3 regions of the Streptomyces sp. AK02-01A genome follow, and region 3 is predicted to be linked to each of the others. Evidence: riboswitches for the same ligand, from Rfam matches in the RefSeq annotation. Region 3 holds a riboswitch; each other region holds the start of a gene.
What was found. A riboswitch is a leader RNA that binds a small molecule or an ion and turns the genes downstream of it on or off. The one in region 3 is predicted to bind thiamine pyrophosphate.

Region 1: it holds a riboswitch for thiamine pyrophosphate, as region 3 does, so the genes downstream of both, PV679_RS27840 (thiamine ABC transporter substrate-binding protein) here and thiO (glycine oxidase ThiO) in region 3, are expected to answer to the same signal.
Region 2: it holds a riboswitch for thiamine pyrophosphate, as region 3 does, so the genes downstream of both, thiC (phosphomethylpyrimidine synthase ThiC) here and thiO (glycine oxidase ThiO) in region 3, are expected to answer to the same signal.

What each region holds. Positions count from the first base shown of each region.
Region 1 covers NZ_JARBAE010000038.1:38,903-45,398, forward strand. Annotated here, with positions in the region: gene PV679_RS27830 (ABC transporter ATP-binding protein) at 1-718, opposite strand, end outside; gene PV679_RS27835 (iron ABC transporter permease) at 718-2,331, opposite strand; gene PV679_RS27840 (thiamine ABC transporter substrate-binding protein) at 2,382-3,479, opposite strand; TPP riboswitch at 3,563-3,689, opposite strand; gene rlmN (23S rRNA (adenine(2503)-C(2))-methyltransferase RlmN) at 3,776-4,888, opposite strand; gene PV679_RS27850 (phosphatidate cytidylyltransferase) at 5,056-6,123, opposite strand; gene frr (ribosome recycling factor) at 6,123-6,496, opposite strand, start outside.
Region 2 covers NZ_JARBAE010000021.1:74,365-80,860, forward strand. Annotated here, with positions in the region: gene PV679_RS20400 (IclR family transcriptional regulator) at 1-281, shown strand, start outside; gene PV679_RS20405 (SsgA family sporulation/cell division regulator) at 384-818, shown strand; gene PV679_RS20410 (YibE/F family protein) at 865-2,220, opposite strand; TPP riboswitch at 2,291-2,435, shown strand; gene thiC (phosphomethylpyrimidine synthase ThiC) at 2,428-4,215, shown strand; gene PV679_RS20420 (hypothetical protein) at 4,354-5,181, opposite strand; gene PV679_RS20425 (metallophosphoesterase) at 5,329-6,441, opposite strand.
Region 3 covers NZ_JARBAE010000020.1:102,439-108,934, forward strand. Annotated here, with positions in the region: gene PV679_RS19935 (hypothetical protein) at 1-290, opposite strand, end outside; gene metF (methylenetetrahydrofolate reductase [NAD(P)H]) at 342-1,259, opposite strand; gene thiE (thiamine phosphate synthase) at 1,418-2,080, opposite strand; gene PV679_RS19950 (Rv2175c family DNA-binding protein) at 2,173-2,538, opposite strand; gene PV679_RS19955 (NAD(P)/FAD-dependent oxidoreductase) at 2,650-3,915, opposite strand; TPP riboswitch at 4,026-4,139, shown strand; gene thiO (glycine oxidase ThiO) at 4,137-5,333, shown strand; gene thiS (sulfur carrier protein ThiS) at 5,330-5,554, shown strand; gene PV679_RS19970 (thiazole synthase) at 5,561-6,382, shown strand.

The DNA.
Region 1 (6,496 bases), on a different contig from region 3:
CCACGTTGTCGAAGCCGAGGAACCTCGCCACGAACGCGGAGGCCGGCCGCTGCCACACCTCCAGCGGCGTGCCTGTCTGCTCGATCCGCCCGTCCCGCATCACCACGACCCGGTCGGCGAGCGCGAAAGCCTCGCCCTGGTCATGGGTGACGGCGAGCACGGTCGTACCGAGCCGTCCGAAAAGTGCCCGCAGTTCGACGACGAGCCGCTCACGCAGACTCCGGTCGAGCTGGCCGAGCGGCTCGTCCAGCATCAGCAGCCGGGGCCTGGGCGCGAGCGCCCGTGCCAGAGCGACGCGCTGCTGCTCGCCGCCGGACAGCGCGGCCACGGCCCGCCGTCCGGCGCCGGGCAGTCCGACGAGTTCGAGCAACTCCTCGGTACGGCCGCGCAGTTCGTCGCGCGACACGCCGCGCATCCGCAGTCCGAACGCGACATTGCCGGCCACGTCACGCTGCGGGAAGAGCTGATGGTCCTGGAACATCAGCCCGACCCCGCGCCGGTGCGCCGGCACACCCGCCTGGTCGGCGCCGTCGAGCAGTACGCGTCCGCCGTCCGGCGGCCGCAGCCCGGCGACCACTCGCAGCAGCGTCGACTTGCCGCTGCCGCTGGGCCCCAGCACACAGACGATCTCGTGCTCGGCGATCGTGAGGTCCACCGCGTCGAGGGCCCTCCGGTCACCGAACCGTACGGTCACGTCCGCCAAGGTCAGCAAGGCCATCAGAACTCCCCGGAACGGTCGGTACGGATACGTTCGAGCGCCAGCAGCGACACCGCGCACACCACCATCAGCACGGTGCTCAGTGCCATCGCCTGGCCGTAGTTGAGCTCACCGGGCCGTCCCAGCAGCCGTGCCACGGCGACCGGGAGGGTCGGCCGGTCCGGTCGCGCGATGAAGACCGTCGCTCCGAATTCGCCCAGGGACACGGCGAAGGCGAAACCGGCGGCCACCAGCGACGCCCGCCGCACCAGCGGCAGATCGACCTCCCGCCAGGCGCGCAGCGGTGACGCGCCGAGGACCGCGGCCGCCTCACGCAGCCGTCCGTCCACCGCGCGCAGCACCGGCAGCATGGTCCGTACGACAAAAGGGACCCCGACCAGCGCCTGGGCGAGCGGCACCAGGATCCAGGAGGCCCGCAGATCCAGCGGAGGCTTGTCGAGTGTGATCAGGAAGCCGAAGCCGACGGTCACGGCGGACACACCGAGCGGAAGCATCAGCAGCGCGTCGAAACCGCGCACCAGCCGCCCGGCCCGGCGGGTCAGCGCGCCGGCGGCGAGTCCGCCGACCAGCAGCGCGACGGCCGTCGCGACCAGCGCGTACCGCAGGGAGTTCCACACCGCTTCCAGCGGAGGTACGAGAAATGTGCCGCCGCTCGCCTCCACCGACCCGAGCGCCCGGTAGAAGGCGAAGCCGTACCCTCCGGGACCGTCCAGGGACCGCTCCACCAGCACCGCGAGAGGCAGCAGGATCAGCACCAGCACGGTGGCGAGGACGCCGCCGAGCAGCGTCCACTGTCCGGCGCCGCGCGGCCGGCTCGCGGTCCCCGCCGGATCGACCAGCTTCAGCGCGGTCTCGCGTCTGCGCACGGTCCACGCGTGCACCGCCAGGATCGCGCCGACCGCGGCGAACTGCACCAGCGTCAGCACCGCCGCCGTCGGCAGGTCGAGCAACTGCGCCGTCTGCCGGTAGATCTCCACCTCCAGAGTGGAGTAGGCGGGGCCGCCCAGGATCTGTACGACTCCGAAGGAGGTGAAGGTGAAGAGGAAGACCATCAGCGCGGCGGCCGCGACGGCGGGAGCGAGCGCGGGCAGCGTCACCCGCCACCAGGCCGCGAGCCGTCCCGCGCCCAGGACCCGCGCGGCCTCCTCCTGGCGCGGATCGAGCTGCGCCCACAGACCGCCCACCGTCCGTACGACCACCGCGTAGTTGAAGAAGACATGCGCGAGGAGGATCGCCCAGACCGTGGTGTCGAGCCGCACGCTCCACAGCCGGTCGAGCAGTCCGCCGCGTCCGAGGAGCGCCAGGAAGGCCGTGCCGGCGACCACGGTCGGCAGGACGAACGGCACGGTGACCACCGCGCGCAGCACCTGCTTGCCCGGGAACTCGAAACGCGCGAAGACAAAGGCGCCGGGCAGCGCGATCAGCAGGGTGAGCGCGGTGGAGGCGAACGCCTGCCAGGTGGTGAACCACAGGACGTCGAGGATGTCCGGCCGGCTCAGCACCTCGCCGATCCGGCCGAACCGCCAGGCTCCGTCCGCCCGCAGACCGCGACCGACGATCGCGGCCACCGGATAGGCGAAGAAGACGGCGAAGAACGCGACGGGCACGGCCATCAGGCCGAGCCGCACCGCGTTCCCACGCCCGGCGGTCCGCCGTCCCGCCGTTACTTCACTACGAGTGAGGACCACGACTGGATCCACTGCTCACGGTTGGCGGCGATCCGGTCGGGAGCCACGGTCTCCGGCTTGGCGACGGTCGCGCCGAACTCGGTGAACAGCTTCGGCAGTCCGACGCTCTTCACCACCGGGTTCACGAACATGTTCAGCGGCATGTCCGCCTGGAACCGGTCACTGATCAGGAAGTCCAGCAGAGCCTTGCCGCCGGCCTCGTTCTTCGCGCCGTCGAGCAGTCCCGCGAACTCGATCTGCCGGAAGCAGGTTTCGGTGGAGACGCCGGTCGGTGCCTCCTTGGGCTGCGGCTCGGCGTACAGCACCTCGGCCGGCGGGCTGGAGGCGTACGAGACGACGAGCGGCCGGTCCGCCTTGGCCTTCTTGCCGCCGGCGGAGCCGGAGAACTCCTCGTTGTAGGCCTGCTCCCAGCTGTCGACGACCCGGACGCCGTTGGCCTTGAGCTTCTTCCAGTAGTCCTGCCAGCCGTCGTCGCCGTACCGAGCGACGGAGCCGAGGAGGAAGCCGAGACCGGGTGAGGACGTCGCGGCGTTCTCGGTGACGAGCAGGTCCTTGTACGCGGGCTTGACCAGATCGTCGAAGGACGTCGGCGGTGCGAGCTTCTTGTCGGCGAAGTACTTCTTGTCGTAGTTGACGCAGAGGTCGCCGGTGTCGATCGGAGTGACGCGGTTCTTTCCCTGGTCGAGCCGTGTGCCCGCGTCGACCCGGTCCAGGCCCTTCGCCTCGTACGGCGTGAACAGACCGTTGTCGAGAGCGCGCGAGAGCAGGGTGTTGTCCACGCCGAAGAAGACATCACCCTGCGGCGAACCCTTCGTCAGGATCTCCTTGTTGAGGGCCTCGCCGGCGTCTCCGCTCTTCAGCACCTTGACCGTGTAGCCGGTCTCCTGCGTGAACGCCTTCAGCACGTCGGGCGAGGCGGTGAACGAGTCATGGCTGACGAGCGTGACGGTCTTGGACGCCGAGCCGCCGCTGCCGCCGCTGTCGGACGGCTCGGAGCCGCCGCAGGCACCGAGCGCCGCGACGCCGAGCGCGGCGGCGAGCGCCGCGACCGCGGTCTTCCTGATGGTGGTCACTGGATTTCCTCCTGGGGTGTCCAGGAGAAGACGCGGCCCTGCCCGGAGTCCGGACGGGCCGGACCCCGGGCAGGGCGCAACAGCTTGAGTGATGTCCGAACTTCCTACCCAGAATGACCTGGGCAAGGTCCAGAGGGTCTGCGGCCGCTGCCCGTTGACACCGGACATGTGCCGCACTCTCAGCGCTGTGGCGCTCCCCTGTCGGAATATGTGATGTTTTCGAGCTCAGCGTACAGGGCGGCTTTTCGGACACCCGGTTCACCTCCCGGGTGCCTTCCCGCGCGCTGCTCGCGCCGCTACCGCTCCGACGCCGCGAGCTGTCCGCACGCTCCGTCGATCTCCTGGCCACGGGTGTCCCGTACGGTCACCGGCACTCCGTGGGCCGCGATCGCCTCCACGAACGCCTTCTCGTCCTCGGGGCGCGACGCCGTCCACTTCGATCCCGGAGTCGGGTTGAGCGGGATCAGATTGACGTGCACCCGCTTGCCCTTGAGGAGCCTGCCGAGGCGGTCGCCGCGCCAGGCCTGGTCGTTGATGTCCCGGATCAGCGCGTACTCGATGGAGACACGGCGGCCGGACTTCTCCGCGTACTCCCAGGCGGCGTCCAGCACCTCGCGGACCTTCCAGCGGGTGTTGACGGGGACAAGGGTGTCGCGCAGCTCGTCGTCCGGTGCGTGCAGGGACACGGCGAGCCGGCACTTGAAGCCCTCGTCGGCGAAGCGCAGCATCGCCGGCACCAGGCCGACCGTCGAGACGGTGATGCCGCGCTGCGAGATTCCGAGGCCGTCCGGCTCGGGGTCGGTCAGCCGGCGGATCGCTCCGACCACGCGGTTGTAGTTGGCGAGCGGCTCGCCCATGCCCATGAAGACGATGTTGGAGAGCCGCGAAGGACCGCCGGGGACCTCGCCGTCGCGCAGGGCGCGCATGCCGTCGACGATCTGGTGCACGATCTCGGCGGTGGACAGATTGCGGTCCAGGCCGGCCTGTCCGGTCGCGCAGAACGGGCAGTTCATCCCGCAGCCCGCCTGTGACGAGACGCACATGGTGACGCGGTCCGGATAGCGCATCAGCACGGACTCGACGAGGGTGCCGTCGTGCAGCCGCCAGAGCGTCTTACGCGTGGTGTCGTCGTCGCAGGAGATGTGCCGGACCACCGACATCAGATCGGGCAGCAGCTCCGTCGCGAGCTTCTGGCGGGAGGCGGCCGGGATGTCGGTCCACTGCTCGGGGTCGTGTATGTAGCGCGCGAAGTAGTGCTGCGACAACTGCTTGGCGCGGAACCCCTTCTCGCCGATCGCGGTGACCGCTTCGCGGCGCTCGGCCGGCGTCATGTCGGCGAGGTGCCGCGGCGGCTTCTTGGCACCACGCGGCGCGGCAAAGGTGAGTTCTCCCGGAGTCGGCGGGGCCATGTGTGAAATCTCCTCGGTACGGCGAGGCCGGGCCATCCCCGCTGGCGCGGAGAGAACGACACGACAATGCCGGTGCCGGGAGACCTCACGGGATCAGCCCCGCAGTCGCGGGAGTGAAGGGGCTCGCCACCGGTGGGCGGCGAGCCCTTCCAGAGTACCCGTGCCGTTCAGCCCGTACCGACGAAGATCACCAGCAGTAGCCAGACCACCGGTGCGGTGGGCAGCAGGGAGTCGAGCCGGTCCATGATGCCGCCGTGGCCCGGCAGCAGCGTGCCCATGTCCTTGATGCCGAGATCCCGCTTGATCATGGACTCGCCGAGATCACCGAGGGTGGCGCTGGCCGCGACGGCCAGACCGAGCACCAGGCCCTGCCACCAGATCCCGTCGTCGATGATGAACTGCATACACAGCGCGCCGGCCGCCATGGCGAAGACCACGGCACCGAGCAGGCCCTCCCGCGTCTTGCCGGGGCTGATGCGCGGCGCGAGCTTGTGGGTGCCGAAGCGCCAGCCCACCGCGTACGCGCCCGTGTCGCTGACGACGGTCAGCACCAGGAACATCAGCACCCGTCGCGGGCCGTCGTCCGCCGTGAGCATCATCGCGACGAAGGTGGCCAGGAACGGCACGTAGAACGCGGCGAAGACGCCCGCGGTGACATCCCTGAGATAGCCCTCGGGAGGTTCGGTCATCCGCCAGACCAGCACCGCGAGCGCGGTCAGGGCCATCGCGACCCACGCGCCCTCGGCGCCGCGCACATAGCCGGCGACGACCATCGCGGCACCGCCGACGGCCAGCGGCACGAGCGGCGCCTTGATGCCCTTCTTCTCGTCGAGCCTGGACGTCAGCTCCCACAGCCCGACGACCACGGCCACCGCTATGACGCCGATGAACACGGCCTTGACGATGAAGAGCGACGCCACGACGACGGCGCCGAGCCCGAGACCCACTCCTATGGCCGCACGCAGATCACGGCCGGCCCGCTTCTTCTGCGGCGGCGGTGGAGGTGCGGCCATGGGCTCCTGCGGAATCTTGTCGCGGAACTGGGGGCCCTCCGGCCGAGCAGCCCCCCGTTCGTCATCCTGGTCCCCGCCGTTCGCGGGTCCGTCGGGCACGATGGGCATGGGCCGAGTCTGCTGTGCGGGGTGCTCATCGTATGCGGGACCCGCCGGGGCAGCCCCCTGCTCGGGCGGCCAGTAACCGGCTGTCGCCGGGGCCCGCCAGGAAGAGTCGTTCATCAGACTTCGAGCAGCTCGGCTTCCTTGTGCTTGAGCAGCTCGTCGACCTGCGCGACATACTTCGCGGTGGTGTCGTCGAGCTCCTTCTCGGCGCGGCGTCCCTCGTCCTCGCCCACCTCGCCGTCCTTGACCAGCTTGTCGATGGTCTCCTTGGCCTTGCGGCGGACGGCGCGGATCGAGATCTTGGAGTCCTCCGCCTTGGTCTTGGCGACCTTGATGAACTCCTTGCGGCGGTCCTGCGTCAGCTCGGGGAACACCACCCGGATGATATTGCCGTCGTTGCTCGGGTTGACACCGAGGTCGGAGTCACGGATCGCCTGCTCGATATTGCGCAGCGCGCTCTTGTCGAACGGGGTCACCACCGCCATCCGCG
Region 2 (6,496 bases), on a different contig from region 3:
GCCACCCTGTCCGTCCGCTCACGTCCCACACCGTGCCGGACCGAAACGCCCTGCTGAAGCGCCTCGGGTCCCTGAGACGCATGGAGCCGGTCGTGGCACGACAGGAGTACGCGCTGGGCACGCTCTGCGCGGCCGTACCGGTCACCGCCGGAACCACGGCCGCCACTGTGGCCATTTCTCTACCACTCGATCAGCAGCAGAGACTGCTTCCTGCGGCAGAATGGTTACGCAGGGAGATCGGTTGCATGCTGAGCGCGTTCGCCTTCTCTATCAGTATCTGAAAAATTACTCCTTGTGATCCGCTAGCGCGTACAGGACTATTGCGTCAAGAGGGTCCAGGGGGATCATTCCCAGCCACAGCTTCATCTACTCCGGAGTGCACGATGCGCGAGTCGGTCCAGGCCGAGGTCCTGATGAGCTTCCTCGTCTCCGAGGAGCTCTCGTTCCGGATTCCGGTGGAACTCCATTATGAGATGGGGGATCCCTACGCGGTGCGCATGACCTTCCATCTGCCCGGCGACGCTCCTGTCACCTGGACCTTCGGCCGCGAACTGCTGCTCGACGGCATCAACACACCCAGCGGGGACGGCGATGTGCGTATCGCGCCGACCATGCCCGAGGACCTCTCCGATGTTCATATCCGGCTCCAGGTCGGTGACGACCGCGCGCTCTTCCGTGTGAGCGCGGCGCCGCTCGTGGCCTTCCTCGACCGGACCGACCGACTGGTTCCGCTCGGCCAGGAGCGCACGCTCGGTGACTTCGAAGGCAGTCTGGAGGAAGCGCTCGGCCGCATCCTCGCCGAGGAGAACGCCGGCTGAGCGAGATCGCCGGGCGGTACGGCCCCAAGCGCCTGGTGCGGACGCTCTATTTCTTGTGGCGTCGGCCCCTGCCACCGGCTCCGGACACACGTGCACTCTGTCCGGGCAGTGAGGGGGCCGTCGCGGGGCCGGCGGGCTTCGGCTCCGTGCTCCCGGATGGCCCCGACCGGTCGGCGGAGACCACCAGCGCCGCCAGAGCCGTTGTCACCGGGACCGACGCGACCAGGCCGATCGAACCCACCAGGGTTCGCACGATCTCCTCCGCCACCAGCTCACTGTTGGCGACGGTACTCACGCCCGACTGCGCGATCGAGAACAGCAGCAGAAGAGGCAGCGCCGCGCCCGCGTAGGCGAGAACGAGCGTATTGACCACCGAGGCGATATGGTCCCGGCCGATCCGGATCGCCGCCCGGTAGAGCGCGCGCGGCCCCATGGACGGGTCCGCCTGATGCAGCTCCCAGACCGCTGAAGTCTGCGTCACCGTCACATCGTCCAGTACGCCGAGCGAACCGATGATGACGCCGGCCAGCAGCAGACCGCTCATATCGATCCCTGGATAGAGACCGTGGATCAGACCGGTGCTGTCGTCGGTGTTGCCGGTCAGACTCGCCCAGCCGATGAAGAGCGATCCCAGCAGCCCGATCAGCAGCAGCGAGATCAATGTGCCGAGGACGGCGACTGAGGTACGGGCCGTGAGGCCATGGCACATATAGAGCGCGATCAACATGATCGCGCTCGCCCCCACCACGGCCACGACCAGCGGATTCGAGCCCTGCAGTATCGCGGGCAGGATGAACAGCGTCAGTACGGCGAACGAGACGGCGAGCGCGACGAGCGCCATCACTCCGCGCATCCGGCCCACCACGACCACCGCGAGAGCGAAGATCCCGGCCAGCAGAGCCATGGGAAACGCACGGTTCACATCGGTCACGGAGTACTGGAGTTCATGGGGCGCGTCGGGTGCGTACGCCACCATCACGCCTTGTTTCACGTGAAACTGCCGAGGCGCGTCCGGCTGGACGATCTCGATAAAAGTCCGCCCTTTCTCCTTACCGGTCGTGACCTCGATCGTGGCCTTCGCGCAGTCGCCTGTCTCCGTTGGCCGCGCCGCGCTGCCCGGAGGTGTCGACGCGGGGATCTGAGAGGCGTTGACGTCCTTGCAGTCGACCTGCTCGATCTGCACCACCCGGCCCTGCTGGGTCTGCCGGTCGAAGCCGACACCGCTGCGCTCATGCGAGGGCGCGCCACCTGGCCAGAGCACGGCGAGGCCGACGACTACCGCAGCCGCGAAGGGAATCAGGACCGCCGCGATGACCTTGCGAAGGTGCCGGGAGACCGGTTCTGCAGGCTCATGACTGTGTGAGTGGCCATGTGGCTGGCGAGTCTGCTGGGGTGAGGTCACTCCTGAATCATCGCAAGAAGGAAGAGGCCCTCTGTTCAGCGCGCCCAGAGGAGCGCTAGCGTGGAGTCACCTTTGCACACGCGGGAGCTCGGAGCACCGGGCTGAGAGGGCGCTGACTGTGTGGTCCCGGGGACATCCCCTGGACACCTGCGCTGCGCCGACCGCTGAACCTGTTACCGGGTAATGCCGGCGTAGGGAGTAGGTCTCATGACCGTTCAGGACGCACACACGTCTGCCTCCGACTCGGGGAATCCGAGTGAGGCCGAAAGGTCCATCGGCTGGCACAAGGGATATGTCCAGGGCTCGCGCCCGGACATCCAGGTGCCTGTCCGCCAGGTGCACCTCACCAACGGCAAGGACGTGACGCTGTACGACACGTCGGGGCCATACACCGACCCCACCGTCGAGACCGATGTACGCCGCGGTCTCGTGCCACTGCGGGAAAACTGGATCATCGGGCGCGGCGACACCGAGGAGTATGCGGGCCGGCCCGCTCGCCCCGAGGACGACGGGCTCAAGCACACCTCACCGCGCGGAGGGCTGCGCAACCTCGACGCCGTCTTTCCCGGCAGGCCCCGTCAGCCGCGCCGGGCACGGAACGGGCAGTCGGTGACGCAACTCACCTATGCCCGTCGCGGGGACATCACTCCGGAGATGGAGTACGTCGCGATCCGGGAGAACGTGCCACCGGAGGTCGTCCGCGAGGAGATCGCCGCGGGCCGCGCCGTCCTGCCCGCCAATGTCAATCACCCGGAGATCGAGCCGATGATCATCGGCAAGCGGTTCCTGGTGAAGGTCAACGCCAATATCGGCAACTCCGCGGTCACCTCCTCCATCGAGGAGGAGGTGGACAAGATGACCTGGGCGACCCGCTGGGGCGCCGACACGGTCATGGACCTCTCCACCGGCCGCAATATCCACACCACGCGCGAATGGGTGCTGCGCAACTCCCCCGTCCCCATCGGGACCGTGCCGCTCTACCAGGCGCTCGAAAAGGTCGATGGCAAGGCCGAGGAGCTGACCTGGGACATTTACAAGGACACGGTCATCGAGCAGGCCGAGCAGGGCGTCGACTACATGACGGTCCACGCCGGTGTGCTGCTGCGTTACGTGCCGCTGACGGCTCGCCGCAAGACGGGCATCGTCTCCCGCGGAGGCTCGATCATGGCCGCCTGGTGCCTGGCGCACCACAGGGAGTCGTTCCTGTACGAGAACTTCGAGGAGCTGTGCGAGATTCTCGCGTCGTACGACGTGACGTACTCCCTCGGTGACGGTCTGCGGCCCGGCTCCATCGCCGACGCCAACGACGAGGCGCAGTTCGCCGAGCTGCGCACGCTGGGCGAGCTGAACTCGGTCGCCAAACGGCTGGGCGTACAGACGATGATCGAAGGCCCGGGCCATGTCCCGATGCACAAGATCAAGGAGAACATCGACCTCCAGCAGGAGATCTGCGAGGAGGCGCCGTTCTACACACTCGGTCCGCTGACGACCGATGTGGCCCCGGCGTACGACCACATCACCTCCGGCATCGGTGCGGCGATGATCGCCTGGTGGGGCACGGCGATGCTCTGCTACGTGACTCCCAAGGAGCACCTCGGGCTGCCGGACCGTGACGACGTCAAGACGGGCGTCATCACCTACAAGATCGCGGCGCATGCGGCGGATCTCGCCAAGGGCCACCCGGGCGCGCAGGACTGGGACGACGCCCTCTCCGACGCCCGCTTCGAGTTCCGCTGGGAGGACCAGTTCAATCTGGCTCTCGACCCGGACACGGCCAGGGAGTTCCATGACGAGACCCTCCCGGCCGAACCGGCGAAGACCGCGCACTTCTGCTCGATGTGCGGTCCCAAATTCTGCTCGATGAAGATCTCGCAGGACATCAGGGCCCGGCACGGCGGTGATATGCAGAGCGCCGAGATCGAGGCCGGTATGGCCGAGAAGTCCAAGGAGTTCGCCGCGGCCGGCAACCGGGTGTATCTGCCGCTGGCGGAGTAGCGCCTGCCCTTTTCCGGCACCACGGGTGCCTCCGGCCCGCGCCACAGCGGGCCGGAGGCACGGCGTCTGTTGTGTGAGCCGGTGAGAGCGCGGGTCTCGGACCGGCCGTGGTCGATGGCGAACCGCGAGCCGGAGTCGCTACTCCGGCTTGTGTTCCGGTCCGCCGAAATCGGGGCTGGTGAAGTCCGGGCTGGTGAAGGACGGACGCCGGCCGGTGGTGGAGCCTTCGTCCGGGCTGCTGAAGTCGGGCCGGCTGTAGCCGACCTTGGGAAGAGGCCGCACCGCGCGGGGCGGGCCCGGTGCGGCCGGGTCGGCGCTCGGATCGGCCAGAGCGGCCCGCAAAAACGGCAGAACGCCGCGCTCCAGCAGAGCGTGTCGCCAGGCTTCTCTCGCGCGAGCCACCTCGTCCGGCAGCTCGCCGTCCGACTCCTCCGCCGGGAGCTGGGTGGCACTGTTGCGCATGGCTGTGATCAGCAGACCTACCGCGGCCGCCAGGATGCCGATCGCGGTGACGACGCCGAAGAACCAGCCGACGGCGAGCAGGGTGTCGGCGAAGGCGGGCGGTGGGCTGAGTGCTTTGAGGAGATAGCCGACGAGCAGGAAGATCGCCGCGGCGGTACCTCCGAGGACCGGGACCAGGACGGTGATGACGGCCATGAGCCCCGCACCGGAAGCGGTCGCGCGACCCTCGGCGGGGTCGAGGACGGAACCGCGGACGGAGTCCGGCGAGGCAGGTGTACGGAACTCCTCGCGCACACCGGTGTAGTGCTCGTACTCGGCTGCGGCGGCCGTGGTTATCAGTGCCGTGGCGTTCAGGGCCATGGTGCGTAGCTGCTCGGTGTTGAGCCGCTTCCCGGCCACGGCGAGATCCGGTCGGTCGTGTGCGTTGCGCAGCGCGTCGTCGAGGATCCGCTCGAAATCCACGCGATCCTCGCTCAGCAGGTGCGGAGCGCTTTTCATGTGCATCCCCCGATGCTCCGTAGGGCCGGTCGGCCCACGTGTAGCGGGCAGTTGGCGAAAGCGGAGGAGAGCCTGCTACGGATAAGCCGATGGTAGAGCTGTTTTGGCGTGAGGTGACAGGGGGTTTGCGTAAATCACCTGCCGCGCGTTGTTTCAGTTGTGCAGAGGAAGCTGGACCACCAGCAGTTTTCCTGCCATGGTCACTCCGCCGTCCATCGCGATGGCAAGGCCGTCGGCATATACGTGTGGCCCTTCCACCACTGGTCCCCTGTCCTCTTCGCCTTCCGAGGCTTCCTCGGTGCCGACTTCGCCGAGCAGATAGGGAATGGGGCTGTGGCCGTGGACGACGCGCTCTCCGCCGTACTGGGAGAGCAGTTCCTGCACGGCTTGTGGGCCGCCCTCGTCACGGAACGCGAAGCGCTTGGTGAGCTTGCGGAACAAATCCCAGCATTCGTCGGCGTCATTGCGGGTGAGGATCTGATGGACGGTGTCGTTGACGTCCTCGATGGTGGATCCGTAGTCCAGATACGCGGTTGTGTCGGAGTGCATGAAGAGGTGTCCGTCCTCCTCGACCACCGCGTCGAGCCGCGACATCCATTGCAGATGGACATCCTGCAGGCGTTCCATGTCGGCTCTCTGACCGCCGTTGAGCAGCCAGGCGGCCTGGAAAGTGGCAGTGCCCGCGCCGGAGTTGACGGGTGTGTCGCCGAACCGCTTGGCGCCGATGAACAGGAGTTCATGATTGCCCATCAGGGCCTTGCAGTAGCCGCCGGCCGCGGCGGCCTCCGCGGAGAGCCGCATGACGAGATCGATGACGCCGATGCCGTCGGGGCCGCGGTCGGTGAAGTCGCCGAGGAACCAGAGGCGGGCGGTGCCCGCCGCCCAGTGGCCCTCGGGATCGACGAGGCCCTGTTCGGCCAGGGAGCCGAGGAGTTCGTCGAGATAGCCGTGGACGTCGCCGACGACATAGAGAGGTCCGAGGCCGCCGGGTCCGGCCGACTCGGCCGCGAGGTGTACCTGGACGGTGTCTTCTACGTTGATCACCGGGAGATCGCGTTCGGTTGGTGTGTAACCCTCGGGCAGTTCGTCGTCCGGGATCGCGTTGCCGGGATGCCCGGACAGGCTGCCGGTCGCCGGGACGGACTGCTCGGGCTGCCCGGACTGCACGGGAACCTGTGCGTACGGCGGGACGCGGAAGTCGCGCAACGTCGCCGTCCGCACCGCGGGTCCCTGGCCGGCCCCCTGTGTCATCGACCCCTCCACCACCGTCGCGCCGCCGTACACCTCTCAGGCCCGCCTGGTCGGATGGGGCTGAGCCCAT
Region 3 (6,496 bases):
CCGCTCCCGGCCCTGCGGCGCCGGCTGGCTCCCGGGCTGCCGCCGATCGCCCAGCCCGTCGAGAAGCCGCGGCGGAAGGACAGCGTCACATAGGTCTGGCCGGCCGCGAACGCGATCGCGCCCAGCGCGATGACGAAGACGGAGGGCATCAGGACACCGAGCACCACGCACATGAACCCGGCGAAGGCGAGCAACCGCCAGCGCAGCCGCGCCTTGTACTGCAACAGCACCTCGCCGAGCAGCCACAGCGCCACGATGCCGAATGCGATGTAGAGGACCGTCCAGCCCATGCCCGCCCCTCTCCTGCGGCCACCGCCCCGGGACAGGGCGGATACGGCCGGTCACGACTGCTCGTGCAGTCCGAGATTCTCGTAGATTTCGAGCGTCGCCGTGGAGTTGTTGAGTGTAATGAAGTGCAGCCCGGGCACACCCTCGGCGAGCAGCCCCGCGCAGAACTCCGTCGCGAACTCGATGCCAATGGAGCGTACAGCGACGGGATCCTCCTTGACGGAGAGGATCCGCTCTTTCAACTCGGCCGGAAACACCGCGGTGCTGAGCTGCGGCAGCCGCTCCAGCATTCTGACGCTGGTGACCGGCATGATCTCGGGAATGATCGGTGTCGCGCAACCGGCGGCCGCCACTCGGTCGCGCAGCCGCAGATATCCCTCGGGATCGAAGAACATCTGAGTGATGGCGTAGTCGGCACCGGCATGGCATTTGTCCACGAAGTGCCGGATATCGGAGTCCCAGTCCGCCGAACGCGGGTGCATCTCGGGGAAGGCCGCCACACCGACACAGAAGTCTCCCGACTCCTTGATGAGCCGGACCAGTTCGGCGGCGTAGCGCACGCCACGCGGATGCTCGATCCACTCGCCCATCGGGTCACCGGGCGGGTCGCCGCGGACGGCGAGGATATTGCGGATCCCGGCGTCGGCGTACTGCCCGACCATATTGCGCAGTTCGGCGACGGACTGGCCGACGGCCGTGAGATGCGCGACCGGGGTCAGCGTGGTGTCGGCGGCGATCTGCTCGGTGGCCTTGACCGTGCCCGCCCGGGTGGAGCCGCCCGCGCCGTAGGTCACGGAGACGAAGCTCGGCGCCACCGCCTCGACCCGGCGCAGCGCGTTCCAGAGGTTCCGCTCGCCCTTCTCGGTCTTGGGCGCCCAGAACTCGAACGAGAACGTGGTTTTACCGGTCGCGAGCAGATCACGCACAGTAGGCGCGTGATCCGATCTGGTCGAAGCTGTGCCAAGGGCCATATCCGAAGGCTATCGAGGGCATCACCGTCTCCCAACTGAACAAGGAACATTTGCCGGGATTGTCGGTTAACTGTCCACGCCTCGGATGCCTGCCGGATCCCTGGAGGACACCATCGCGAACCGCCGGACACCCGCCGTGACAACACGGTCCGGACGCGTCACCCGGCGCGTTCCGCCACCCGCTTGGCCAGGGCCGCGGTCGCCTCGGCCGGGTCGTCGGCCTCGGTGATCGCCCGTACGACGACGATGCGGCGGGCGCCGGCGTCCAGCACCTGGTCGAGATTGCCCGCGTCGATCCCTCCGATCGCGAACCACGGACGCTCGCCGGCCCGCGCGGCCGCGTACCGCACCAGGCCGAGACCCGGCGCGTGACGGCCCGGCTTGGTCGGAGTGGGCCAGCACGGGCCGACACAGAAGTAGTCCACACCGGGCTCCGCGGCCGCCGCGTCCACCTCGGCCTCCGCATGAGTGGAGCGGCCGATCAGCGGTGTGTCCCCGAGGATCGCGCGGGCCGCCGGGACGGGCAGGTCGCCCTGGCCCAGATGCAGGACGTCGGCCCCGATGGCGTGCGCGACGTCCGCGCGGTCGTTCACGGCGAGAAGCGCTCCGTGGCGGCGGCAGGCGTCCGCGAAGACCTGGAGGTGTTCCAGCTCCTCGGCCGCCTCCATGCCCTTGTCACGCAACTGCACGATGTCCACGCCGGACGCGAGCACCGCGTCGAGGAACTCCGGGAGATCCGCCTGCCTCTTGCGGGCGTCCGTGCACAGATAGATCCGGGCGGCGGACAGCGGTGCGTGAGCCGCGGATATGGCCGTGGACATGTCGTGTTCCCCCGTTGGGTCGGCGGTGTGCGGCGGCGCCATGACCGCGCGCGGTCATCACGGGGCGCCGCACACCGCGGGTGATGAGGTCGTCAGACGGCGAGCGCCTGGGCCCGGCGCTTCACCTCCGTGCCGCGATTCTCGCTGAGCGCCTGCGCGGGCGTGCCCGGCAGGGTCGGGTCGGGGGTGAAGAGCCATTCGAGCATCTCTTCGTCGGTGAAACTGTCGTCCCTCAGCAGCGTCAGAGTGCCGGCGAGGCCCTTGACGACCTTGCCGCCGTCAATGAAGGCGGCCGGCACCTGAAGCGTCCTGTTCTCACCGCGGCGCACGGCGATCAGCTGGCCTTCCTTGACCAACTGCCGCACACGCGTCACCTCGACATCGAGCATTTCCGCGATGTCGGGCAGGTGGAGCCAGGCGGGGACGAGAGCATCGATCTTTACGTCAATCTCGGTCACAGGACAAGCGTGCCATCCCGGACTGACAGACGGTAGCCGAGGCACCCAGTCGTGGCCGTCCGGGCCCGGCGACGGGAGCCGCCAGGGCCGCCGGAAGCCGGGACGACAGCGTCAGAGAACGGCTTTCCGCAGCGGTACGGAGGCGTCCGCGGCCCGCGCCGGATCCAGCCGTGCGCCCGCCTCGATCAGCTTGCGGCCCTGTGCCAGGTCCCGGGGTCTGCCGACGGCGAGCAGCGCGACCAGCACCCCGTCCCGCAGCCACACCACCGACCAGGCGGCCTCCGCGGGATCGCCGCGCCACACCAGCGTGCCGGCGGAGGCCGACCGCTCGGTGGTGTGGCCCGCGTACTGCACGAACCGGCCGAACTGCTCGGACCAGAAGTACGGCACGGGATCGTAGATCCGCTCGCTCTCGCCGACGATCTGGGCCGCGACCGTCCGCGGCCCCTGGAGCGCGTTGTCCCAGTGGTGCACGAGCAGTCGCTCGCCGTAACGGGCGGAAGGGAAGGAGGCACAGTCGCCCACGGCGTACACATCCGGCAGCGAGGCACGCAGCCGCTCGTCGGCCGTGACCGATCCGTCCGGTCCGAGGTCGATACCGGAGCCGCCCAGCCAGTCCGTCGCGGGCCGCGCTCCGATGCCCACGACCACCGCGCCGGCGCTCAGCCGCCGGCCGTCCGCGAGAACCACCGCTCCGGGCTCGACCCCGGCCACGCGCGCGTTCGTCAGCAGTTCGGCGCCGCTCTCCGCGTACCAGCCGGCCATGGGAGCGGCGACCTCGGCCGGCAGAGCGCCCGCGAGCGGCCGGTCCGCGGCCTCGACGACCGTCACCGCGCACCCGGCCTCGCGGGCCGCCGTGGCGAACTCCGCGCCGATCCAGCCCGCGCCGACCACCACGATCTCGTGCTGCCGGGCCAGCACCGGACGCAGCCGCTCCGCGTCGTCCAGCGTGCGCAGCAGATGTACACCGGGCACGCCCTCGGCACCGGGCAGCCTGATCGGCTCCGCGCCGGTGGCGACGACCAGCACGTCGTACGGGACGGGACCGGCGGCCGTGTCGATCTCCCGTTCGGCGGCGCGCAGTCCGGTCACTTCGAGTCCGAGCCGCAGCTCGACGGAGAACGCCGCGAAATCGATGTCGAAGGCGGAGCTGTCCGCCTTGCCCAGCAGCAGGGCCTTGGAGAGCGGCGGCCGGTCGTACGGCGGATGCGATTCGGCTCCGATCAGAGTGACCGGTCCGCGATAGCCCTTTTCCCGCAGCGCCACGGCGGTCTGCACCCCGGCCATGCCGGCGCCGACAATGACCACGCGCGGCTCTCCCGCCGGTCCATCGTCCGCGTGCGTCCGCTCCAGGGCTTCCCGCTGCTGCTCACTCACCTGATCACCTTAGAGCCCGATCGCCCGGGCGAGGACGAGTCCGTCCAGCGAACGGGACACGGTGACCGCTCCCTTACTGAGCGAGGGGACGGGGCGTTAGTCTGGATCGGACACTACCTCGCGGGAGCCTGGACGCACCGGGCTGAGAGGGAGGCTGAGACGGCCTCCGACCGTACGAACCTGATCCGGGTCATGCCGGCGAAGGGAGGGGCTGGACGCCCATGCAGTCGTCTCACGAGAAACCCGGCACCAGCGGTACGGGCTCCGATGTGCTGGTCGTCGGAGGCGGGATCATCGGTCTGGTCACGGCCTGGCGGGCGGCGCAGCGCGGGCTGCGTACCGCCGTGGCGGATCCCGATCCCGGCGGCGGAGCCGCGCGGGTCGCGGCGGGCATGCTCGCGGCCGTCACCGAACTCCACTACGGCGAGCAGACCTTGCTCGCTCTCAATCTCGCCTCCGCCGCGCGCTATCCGGACTTCGTCGCCGAACTGGAGGCGGTGAGCGGCCAGGACACCGGCTACCGCGCCTGCGGTGCGCTCTCCGTGGCGCTCGACGCCGACGACCGGACCCAGCTCCGCGAGCTGCACGCCTTCCAGCGGCGCTCGGGGCTCACGTCCGAGTGGCTCACGGGCCGCGAGTGCCGGCGCCTGGAGCCGATGCTCGCGCCGGGCGTGCGCGGCGGTCTGCGGGTGGACGGCGACCATCAGATCGATCCGCGCCGGCTGGCGGCGGCCCTGGTGACGGCGTGCGAACGGGCCGGAGTGGTCTTCCACCGCTGCTGGGCCGAGCGGCTCCGGGTCGAAGGCGACCGCGCCACCGGCGCCGTCCTCGCCGACGGCCGCGCGCTCAGCGCGGACCAGACCGTCCTGGCGGGCGGCAGCCTCAGCGGAAAGCTCGACGGAGTGCCGGAAGACGTCCTGCCGCCGGTACGTCCGGTCAAGGGCCAGGTCCTGCGGCTGACGGTGCCCCGCGCGTACGCGCCGTTCCTGTCCCGGACGGTACGGGCGGTGGTGCGCGGAAGCCATGTCTATCTGGTCCCGCGCGAGAACGGCGAACTGGTCGTCGGCGCCACCAGCGAAGAACTGGGCTGGGACACCTCGGTGACCGCGGGCGGTGTGTACGAACTGCTGCGGGACGCCCATGAACTGGTCCCCGGCATCACCGAACTGCCGCTCACCGAGACCCTCGCCGGGCTGCGCCCCGGATCGCCGGACAACGCGCCGCTGCTCGGTCCCACCGCGCTGCCGGGCCTGCACCTGGCCACCGGCCATTACCGCAACGGTGTTCTGCTCACGCCCATCACCGGCGATGTCATGGCCACCGTACTGACCACGGGCGAACTCCCCACGGAGGCCCGCCCGTTCACTCCTCGGCGCTTCTCCACCGCCGCGTCCGTACGTCAGGAGCAGCCCGCATGACCCGTACGAACCCAGACATCGTCAACGTGTCCGTGAACGGCGAGCCGCGCGAGCTGGCGGCGGCCACCACGCTCGACATCCTGGTGGCGGCCCTCACTCCCGCGCCTTCCGGCGTCGCCGCCGCCGTCAACGAGACGGTCGTCCCGCGCACCCGCTGGTCCGGCACCCTGCTCGGCGACGGCGACCGGGTGGAAGTGCTCACCGCCGTCCAAGGAGGCTGACCAGTCATGGCGGACGACCGCCTCACCATCGGCTCCACCACGTTCAACTCCCGGCTGATCATGGGTACGGGCGGGGCGCCCAGCCTCGACGTACTGGAACGCTCCCTGATCGCCTCCGGCACCGAACTCACCACGGTCGCGATGCGCCGCCTGGATCCCGCGGTCCAGGGCTCCGTCCTCTCCGTGCTCGGCTCTCTGGGCATCCGCGCGCTGCCCAACACCGCCGGCTGCTTCACCGCGGGCGAGGCGGTGCTCACCGCGCGCCTCGCCCGCGAGGCGCTCGGCACGGACTGGATCAAGCTGGAGGTGGTCGCGGACGAACGCACCCTGCTGCCCGACCCGATCGAGCTGCTCGACGCCGCCGAGACGCTGGTCGACGACGGTTTCACGGTCCTCCCGTACACCAACGACGATCCGGTGCTCGCCAGAAAGCTGGAGGACGTGGGCTGCGCCGCGATCATGCCGCTCGGCTCGCCGATCGGCTCCGGACTGGGCATCCGCAATCCGCACAACTTCGAGCTGATCGTGGCGCGGGCGCGGGTGCCGGTGATCCTGGACGCGGGCGCGGGCACCGCCTCGGACGCGGCGCTCGCCATGGAGCTGGGCTGCGCCGCCGTGATGCTGGCCTCGGCGGTCACCCGGGCGCAGGAGCCGGTGCTGATGGCCGAGGCGATGCGGCACGCGGTGGAGGCGGGCCGGCTCGCGTACCGCGCCGGCCGTATCCCGCGCCGGCACTTCGCGGAGGCGTCGTCGCCGGCGGAGGGACTGGCGGCGCTGGACCCGGAGCGCCCGGCGTTCCCGGATACCGGCGGTGTCAGGACCGTGTGACGCGTGGCGCTCCTCGGTCAGCCGTACGGGCACCGCTCACGCGCCGTCACCGCGCGGCCACCGGCCCGGTCCGTCCCGCGAGGAGCGGGCCGCCGCTGTCACGGCTCGGCTGCG